One region of the Aeromicrobium sp. Leaf291 genome, then DNA from elsewhere that is predicted to be linked to it. Evidence: riboswitches for the same ligand, from Rfam matches in the RefSeq annotation. Region 1 holds a riboswitch; the other holds the start of a gene.
The links. Region 1 has a riboswitch for S-adenosylmethionine ahead of thrC (threonine synthase). Riboswitches for the same ligand answer to the same signal wherever they lie in the genome.
Positions count from the first base shown of each region.

Region 2: it holds a riboswitch for S-adenosylmethionine, as region 1 does, so the genes downstream of both, ASF35_RS11990 (hypothetical protein) here and thrC (threonine synthase) in region 1, are expected to answer to the same signal.

Region 1 is NZ_LMNM01000001.1:941,630-946,038, forward strand. It holds gene ASF35_RS04730 (MFS transporter) at 1-703, opposite strand, end outside; gene ASF35_RS04735 (TetR/AcrR family transcriptional regulator) at 795-1,379, shown strand; gene ASF35_RS04740 (hypothetical protein) at 1,431-1,805, opposite strand; SAM riboswitch class I at 2,023-2,148, shown strand; gene thrC (threonine synthase) at 2,165-3,472, shown strand; gene ASF35_RS04750 (ubiquitin-like small modifier protein 1) at 3,521-3,802, shown strand; gene ASF35_RS04755 (DUF4870 domain-containing protein) at 3,945-4,349, opposite strand.
Region 2 is NZ_LMNM01000002.1:475,591-479,999, forward strand. It holds gene ASF35_RS11980 (RNA polymerase sigma factor RpoD/SigA) at 1-668, opposite strand, end outside; gene ASF35_RS11985 (N-formylglutamate amidohydrolase) at 683-1,720, opposite strand; gene ASF35_RS11990 (hypothetical protein) at 1,717-2,022, opposite strand; SAM riboswitch class IV at 2,053-2,167, opposite strand; gene ASF35_RS11995 (hypothetical protein) at 2,220-2,753, opposite strand; gene ASF35_RS12000 (VWA domain-containing protein) at 2,795-4,084, opposite strand; gene ASF35_RS18570 (helix-turn-helix domain-containing protein) at 4,159-4,409, shown strand, end outside.

The DNA.
Region 1 (4,409 bases):
AGACACCTGCGAAGACCGCACCACCGAGCAGGAACGTGCCGACGACGTCGGGGCGTCCGGGCGCGGAGCTGCGCGACTCCGGGGTGGCGAGCAGGAGCAGCGGCACGGCGACCAGGGCCACGGGCACGTTGATCCAGAAGATGGCCTGCCAGCTGAGCCCCTCGACCACGGCGCCGCCGATCACGGGCCCGACGGCGACACCCAGCCCGGCCACGCCGCTCCAGATGCCGATCGCGGCCGCTCGCGCCGCGGGGGGCACGGCGGCAACGAGGAGCGTGAGCGACAGCGGCACGATCGCCGCGGCGCCGACGCCCTGGAGGGCCCGCGCCGCGATGAGGGCCTCGGCCGACCCGCTCAGCGCGGCGGCCACGGACCCGAGCGTGAAGACGCCGATGCCGGCCAGCATCACGCGTCGTCGTCCGAGGCGGTCGCCCACGGCGGCCAGCGCGAGCATGAACGTCGCGAAGGGCAGCGTGTAGGCGTTCATGAACCATGACAGCTGGGTGTCGGTGGCGCCCAGGTCGGACTGCACGACCGGCAGGGCGCTCGTCATGACCAGGTTGTCGAGGGTGGCCATGAACATCGGCAACGAGGCCGCCGTGAGGGCGAGCGCCGTGCGTCGGCGCGCGGAGGTCGTGGTCGCCGACGGCGTGCCCGTGGGCGGTGGGGCAGAGGCGGGGGAGTCGAGGGTGTCGGTGGTCATGGGAGTGCTCCTGGGGAGGGGGCCGAACGTAGAAGGCATCGAATGATTACTTGTGGACGACTTTAAGTAATCGGGTGATAACCTGTCAACCATGACCCCTCGGATGAGTGCCGACGCCCGCCGCGAGCTCGTGCTCGAGGCCGCCACCCGCGCCTTCGCCCGGACGGGGTACGCCGGGACCAGCACCGACGCTGTGGCCAAGGAGGCCGGCGTCTCGCAGCCCTACGTCGTACGGATCTTCGGCACGAAGCTCGAGCTGTTCGTGGAGGTGTTCGACCGCGCGACCCGTCGCATCATCGACGCCTTCGAGCACGTCATCGCCACGCAGGTGATCGACCCCGACTCCGAGGAGGGCCTCTCGCCGCTCGGCCAGGCCTACGCCGACCTGGTCCTGCGCGACCGCGACGCCCTGCAGCTCATGGTCCACGGGTTCGCCGCCGCGACCGATCCCGAGATCGGGGCGTTCGCGCGGTCGCGCATGACCGAGATCTTCCAGGTCGTCCGCGGCACCGGGATCGACGACGACCGGGCCCGTGACTTCGTGGCCCACGGCATGCTCATCAACGTGATGCTGGCCATCGGCGCCCCGGAGCACGTGACGGGCGACCCCGCGCTGCTGGCCCTCACCGACTGCGTGTTCGGCGACGTCGCCGACTCGCTCACCGAGGCCTCCTAGGCCTGCCGCGGGAACCGGGGTCGGGTCCCGTGCGTCACACGTGCGCCCGGTTCACCGAGGGCCGGGGCCCCCGCGACGCTCCGCTGCCCAGCGCAGGCTGAGCTGCACGTCGGCCAGCCCCTCGAGGCGGGTCTCGACCTCGGCCAGGCACACCACGACGTCGGTGGGGTCGTCGTGCTCGTGGCACTCCGCCGTCGACTCCGAGAGCGTCGGCGGGTGCTCGCTGCTGCCGTCCAGCCGGAACACGCTGAAGCCGTTCTCGGCATCGCCCTCCACGGCCACGATCGTGTGCCCCGGCAGGCGGTGCCGGCTGGACGGCGGGTCGGCGAGGACGGCGCTGCTCAGCAGTCCGGCGGTGACGGCGAGAGTCGGCGCAGCCACGAGCGTGGCGGCACGGGTGCGGAGTGGACGGATGGTGAGCGGCATGGTGAAGACCTCCGACGTCGGCACCGGTCGGTCCGGTGCGGTCGACGGGACATGGCCCTCGTGGCCGGCGCGACGCCCGGCTGCGCCGACGGCTGTGGACGACCACGGGCGGCGCGCTCGCCTGCGGCTCGATCTGTGGACGCCCGCTCCGTGGACCGTTGCGTCTCGCATCGCGGACCAATTGGACACATGGTGAGACGCCTGCCTACGCTGGACCTGCTCATCCAGAGGGGTACAGGGACACGGCCCGACGACGCCCCAGCAACCAGCTCCACCGTCCACCCAGGACACCGGAGCCAGGTGCTCATTCCGTCCCGACCAGAGAGGTCGGGAAAGATGACCAGGAGGCTTTCGTGAGCATCACCACCGCCCCGTCCACCACGTCCGCGGCATCCGACGTCGACCAGGCCGAGGTCGCCCAGCGCGGCTCGCTGCGCGACGGCGCCTTCGGGTCCGCCACCGGGCTCGTCTGCCGCGAGTGCGGCGCCACGCGACCGCTCGGCCCGCACTACGCGTGCGACGACTGCTTCGGCCCGCTCGAGGTCGACTACGACTTCGGCACGGTCACGCGCGAGCAGATCGAGAGCGGCCCGCGCAACATCTGGCGCTACAAGGCGCTCCTGCCGGTGCCCGACGACATCGAGTCCAGCCCGAACACCGAGCCCGGCTTCACGCGGCTGCTCGAGGCGCGCAACCTCGCCGCCGAGCTGGGCCTGACCAGGCTCTGGGTCAAGGACGACAGCACCAACCCCACCAACTCCTTCAAGGACCGCGTCGTCGCGTGCGCCCTGAGCGCCGCCACCGAGCTGGGCGCGAAGGTCTTCGCGTGCCCGTCGACCGGCAACCTCGCGAACGCCGTGGCCGCCGCCGGGGCGCGCGCCGGCATCCGCACCGTCGTGTTCATCCCGAGCAACCTCGAGACGCCCAAGCAGGTGAACTCGGCCGTCTTCACCGACAACCTCGTCGCCGTCGAGGGCAACTACGACGACGTCAACAAGCTCGCGAGCGAGATCGCCGGCGAGGAGGACGGGTGGGCGTTCGTCAACGTCAACGTCCGACCGTTCTACGCCGAGGGCTCCAAGACGCTGGGCTACGAGATCGCCGAGCAGCTGGGCTGGCGCCTGCCCGACCAGATCGTCATCCCGGTGGCCTCCGGCTCGCAGCTGACCAAGGTGCACAAGGCGTTCAAGGAGCTCATCGACCTCGGCCTCGTCGAGGACAAGCCCTACAAGGTCTTCGGCGCCCAGGCGCAGGGCTGCAACCCGGTGGCCACGGCGTTCGCCGAGGGTCATGACGCGATCCGCCCGGTCAAGCCCGACACGATCGCCAAGTCCCTCGCCATCGGCAACCCCGCCGACGGCATCTACGTGCTCGACATCGCGCGGGCCACCGGCGGCGCCGTCGAGCAGGTCAGCGACGACGAGATCCGCGACGCGATCGTGCTGCTGGCGCGTACCGAGGGCATCTTCACCGAGACCGCCGGCGGCACGACGCTGGCCGTCCTGAAGAAGCTCGTCGAGACCGGGCAGCTCGACCCGGACCTCGAGACGGTGTTCATCAACACCGGCCACGGGCTCAAGACCCTCGACGCCGTCTCGGGCCGCGTCGGCCCGGCCGCGACGATCGCCCCCACGTACGACGCGTTCGTCGCCTCCGGCCTCGCCTGAGCCGACGACCGCTCCCGCCCCTCACCCCTCGATCGACTGGAGACCACCGTGTCCGTGTCCGTCCGCATCCCCACCATCCTGCGCAGCTACACCGGCGACTCCTCCAAGGTCGAGGCCGACGGCGCGACGCTCGCCGAGGTGCTCGACTCGCTCGAGTCGTCCTACGCCGGCATCAAGGCCCGCATCGTCGACGAGGACGGCAAGCTCCGCCGCTTCGTCAACGTGTACGTGGCCGAGGAGGACGTGCGCTTCGCCCAGGGCCTCGAGACCCCCGTCAAGGACGGCGCGCAGATCAGCATCATCCCCGCCGTCGCCGGCGGCTGCGCCTGATCCTCGTCCTGCGGGTGGGCAGCCGAACAGGCGCACCGGCGCACGGAGACCTCACGCCCGCACGGGAAGCAACCCGTGCAGACGTGAGGAAGCCGTGCGTGCCGGGCGATTCCCAGGTCGACCTGGGAATCTCCGAGCCGCGTCAGCGGACGAAGCGGGGGGTGAGCGGCGGGTTCCACCACTCGCCGTTGCTGGCGCGCACCGCGCCGACGACGTGCAGCACGACGGCCCAGACGATGACGATCCCGTAGGTGACGAAGCCGATCAGCACCAGCATGAGCGGGAGCGAGAGCAGCAGCAGGATGCCCGTGGTGATCTGGACGTTGAGCGAGTTGGCCGCCTGGCGGCGGGCGTACTCGCCACGGTCCTTGTAGACGAGATAGATCACGAGGGACGCCACGAAGCCGAGGGTGCCTGCGCTCAGCACGAGGGCGGCCGCCGGCACGGCGTGCACGATGACGCCGATGCTGCGCTGGGTGTCGTCGGACAGGGGCTCGCCCTGCCCGGTGCCCTGGCCGGGCGCGGGCTCGTGGGGATAGGCGGTCATGAGAGTCCAGCTCCTCGATCGATGTTCGTGTGCCTCCACTGAAGCACGCCGACCGAGCAG
Region 2 (4,409 bases), on a different contig from region 1:
ACGTCGCGGTCGAACGCGAGCACCTGCTCCACCCTGGCGACGGGGCGGCCGGTCGCGTCGGAGATCTCCGTGAGGGTGGGGAGGCGGTCGAGGGACTCGCGCAGCGCCCTCCGCGCCGCCCGGACCGGTCGCAGGTCCTCGTGGACGTGCACTGGGAGTCGGACCACGCGCGCCGTGTCGGCGATCGAGCGCTGCACGTGCTGGCGGATCCACCAGGTGGCGTAGGTGGAGAACTTCGTGCCGAACGAGGGATCGAACTTCTCGGCGGCGCGCATGACCCCCATCAGCCCGGCCTGCATGCAGTCGTCGAACGGGAGACCTTCCCGGTTCGTCACCCGCACGATCGAGATCACGAGGCGCACATTGGCGAGGACGAACCGCTCGCGCGCCAGCGAGCCGAGCCGCACGGCGCGGGTGGCATCGGGGCCGACGTCACCTGCGGCGGCCAGCCCGGCGACGACGTAGCCGGCCAGCTCGACCTCCTCTTCGGCGGAGAGCAGGGCGTAGGGGTGCGCCATGAACGCGGGGAGGCGCTCGTCGTCGAGCAGCCCCTCCAGCAGGAGGCGGCGCTCGGTGTACTCGGCCGTGATGGCGGCGAGCGCGTCGAGACGGGCGAGGACGGCGGCGTACTCGTCGGACAGGGACGAGGGATCAAGGATGGCATTCATGGCGGACCTCCGGTTCAGTCGGTGTGAAGCGTGGGGTCGTCGAGGAGCTCGATGGCGTTCTCGATCTCGTGGACGCTGATGGGGTACGGGTGGCGCGACGTCATGTCGTCGTAGCGCAGCAGCAGATGGTCGCCCTGGTCGACGACCTCGAGCGGCGCTGCCAGGTCGCCTCCGAAGCGGACGCGGAACGTGTCGCTGAGCATCGACGGGTCGGACACGCCGACCGCGCGGGCGAGGCTCACCCCGTGCGGGTGCTCGAAGGTCGGTGCCAAGGTGGCGGCACGGTCGATCAGCGTGGCCAGGCCGCGCGCGACGCGGCCGATGCCTCGGTCGTCGCGCTCCGCAGGCGAGAGCGTGATCAGGTCCCGCCGAACCTCGACCATGATCGCCTGCACCATGCGGTCGACGCGGTAGACGTGCAGGGGCACGTAGCTGCCCGAGAACGGCGTGTCGACGGCGATGTCGCCCTCGATGCCCACTGGCCACAGGGCTCGGCGGGCCTCGTCGAGGAGCGCACGCGGAGTGTGGAAGGGGTCCGTGCCGAGGCAGATCTCGGGTCGGTGGCCGTCGCGGTGCAGCTCGTAGGAGAGCGCCTCGACGGGGAACGAGTGCAGGTCGATGATCGTCACCGAGACCACGGCGTCCATGCGCTCGTCGAGCAGCTCCGCGAACGCGCGGGAGTACGGGTCGAAGTACGTCTCGACGAGTCTGGTCGGGTCGTGCCGGAGGTTGAATCCCTCGCAGGTGCGAATGTAGGCCGCACCCATGCCAGCCGCGTTCATCTCCTCCCGCTCGTCCGGGAAACGCTCAGGGTCGACGACGAGGCGCGACAACCTGTTGACGAACAGCCAAGGGCGCACCCCTGCGGAGTCCGCGGCGAGCTGAGCGACGACGTCGGTGAAGGCGTCCGTCATGGCGTCGAGCTCTCGCTCGAGGGCCTCGTCGTCCAGGAGGAGACCGGCACGGACCTCGTCCGGGATCTCGCGGGAGGCGTGCGGCACGTGGACGATGACGGTCGACCGAGGGTCGCCGGGCACGATCTGGAAGCTCATCGCACGGTCACCGACCCGTCGATCCACACGATGCAGAGATCGTCTGGGCTGTTGAGGTGCACGCTCTCGACGAACCGGTCCGGGACGAAGTGCGGGTGCATGTTGCGCGTACCGAGGCGGTGCGCGACGCCGGCTTCTTCCAGGACGGCCGTGCGGGCATTCCACGACCAGCCCGGGTAGTGGCGCTCGACGTACGCCTGGGTGATGCCCCGAAGGACGGGGATCCAGTGACCGTGGTGGAACAGCTTCCGCAGGTCGTCCGGGTCGAGGTGGTGCGCGTACGCAGCGAGATCGACGTCCATGGGCCCTCCTGAGGGTTCAGGGGCACCGCGAGTGCCCGCTTGACCGCACCGGACGGTGCAGCCCAGGTCTTCTCCGGAAGGCACCGTGTCGGGCGACGCGGTTGCCGGCCACCACTGTCCGAAGGCGTGGGTGGCTCTCTTGACCTGCCCCGACGCTAGCCACGGGCTCCGACAGAGCTGCCCCGAGTGCGAGGTGTTCACGCCGCGTCACCGCCGGCACCGTCGACGAACTCCTCTGCAGTCATCAGTGACGCACCGGCGAGCAGCCATCCGCTGGAGAGGTCGAGGTCGTCGACGTCGCAGGAGAACGTGTCGTCGAAGATGCAGTCGTCCCACTTCGTCGAGGCGTCCGTGTACTCGCCGAGCGCCTCGTCGAGCGGCTCGACGACACCGCCGGCGCATCGCGCCGAGACGTCGCCGAGACGCCGCTGGGAGATGGCAGCGTCGCGCACGAGGTCGCTGTAGTCCTCGTAGTTGACGCCGACGGAGACCACGGCGTCGATGTCCTGCACCGCCGCGAGGTAGTCGGCCGTGGCGGTCACGCACTCCTCGTGCGCGGCCTGGGCCGCGGCGATCGCCTCGCGCCGCTCCTTCTCGGCTGCGCGCTCCTCGGCGGCAGCTGCCGCCACGCGCTCGGCCTCGGCGCGGTGCTGCACGAACAGCACCGTCCCCGTGGCGCCGAGAGCCACCACCAGCGTCGTGACGAGCACGACGATCACCTTTCGCCTCATGCGGCTCTCCTCCTGCCCCTCGGGGCCGGTCTGCTCGGCGCTCACGAGCGCCTCCGGGAACGGCGACCACCATCGGCCGTCATGTTCTTGCTGATGAACTGCCGGTCGTCCGGCGCCATCGCCAGGAACAGCTCGGGCTCGGCCATCCGCTCGGCCTCCTGGGCCTCGCGGAGCAGCTCGGCGCGGAACGCCGCCGGCACCTTCGACGCCGCAGAGTGCGCCAGCGTCGCCAGCTTCGCGAACTCGCGAGCCGCGCGGATGTCGTCGCCGCGGGCCAGCAGCGCCAGGGCCTTGCGCCGGCGTCGCAGCACCCGCTGCACGTACCACTCACCCAGCACCTGGCGGTCCGATCCCGCCTCGCGCTCGTCGGGCCGGCTCACGTGCGTCCACACCGTGGTGGACGTGTGCTGGTCGCTCAGGTCGTCGGCGAGCACGTAGTCGACGCGGAGCTTTCCGATCTTGCGCCGCCCCGGCCGGGTGGCCGGGTGCGGTGCGCACTCGACCACGAGCGAGCGGGTCTCGTCGACCCGCATGCTGCCGAGGTCGACCTGGATCCCACCGGGCACCGGCACCACGGGCAGGTCGTTGACCACGTCGAGTCCGCGGATGCCGGACGCAGCCGCGATGGTGAGGCGGACCGAAAGGAACCGCTGGGCGGCCAGCTCCCCGCACTCCTCGCCGATCGCTGCTGCTGCGGCGTCGGCCTCGGCGGCGAAGTGCTCGTTGCCGGCACCGGCCCGGGCGATGGTCGAGAGCAGCGTCTCGTCGTACCCGAGCCCCACGCCGAGCGTGGACGTCGTGATGCCGCGTGCCCGCATGGCCCCGACGCGCCCCCCGAGCGCCTCGGGGTCCGTGACGCCGACATTGGCGTGGCCGTCGCTGACCAGCAGTACCCGCACACCCGCACCGACGTCGATCCGGCGTGCCTCCTCCAGCCCCCGCACCAGCCCGGCGCCGAGGTCGGTGCTGCCGCCGGCGTGCACCCCTTCGATGTGCCGGATGACGGCGGCGGGGTCGGTGACCGGTCCGGCGGGCACCACCACCTCGACCCGGTTGTCGAAGGTGACGAGCCCGAACGAGTCGTCGGGGGAGAGCCTGCCGACGACGTCGACCAGCGCCCGCTTGGCGTGCTCGAGACGTCCGCCGGACATGGAGCCGCTGCGGTCGAGCACCACCACCAGGTGCGACGCGGCGCGGTCGGTGGGGCGGACGGCGTATCCCTCGGGCAGGGTGCCGGCGACGCGGACGAGCATGACGGCGTGGTCGCGACGGCGCAGGGAGTCCTGCATCCAGTCGAAGCGATCGCGGCTCAGGTGTGTCGAGAGCTTCATGATCATCTCCTCTCAGGTAGGGTGTGCAATGAGCATAATGCAGACTGCAGACAGATTATGCAAGGAGCATTGAGATGTCGACGGATTCCTCTTTTGGACGAGTGCTGGCGGAGTTCCGCAAGCGGCAAGGCATGTCGCGGTCCCAGCTGGCTGAGAGGTCGGGGTTGTCCTACCCCTACGTGTCACAGCTGGAGACGGGCCTGCGCAAGCCGTCGCGCAAGGCCGCGGCGCAGCTGGCGGAGGCGCTGGGCATCGAGCCGTTGGCGCTCGAGGCTGCACTTCCGCCCGATGACATCAGTTCTCCGTCGTTTCAGCGCTCGCTGGC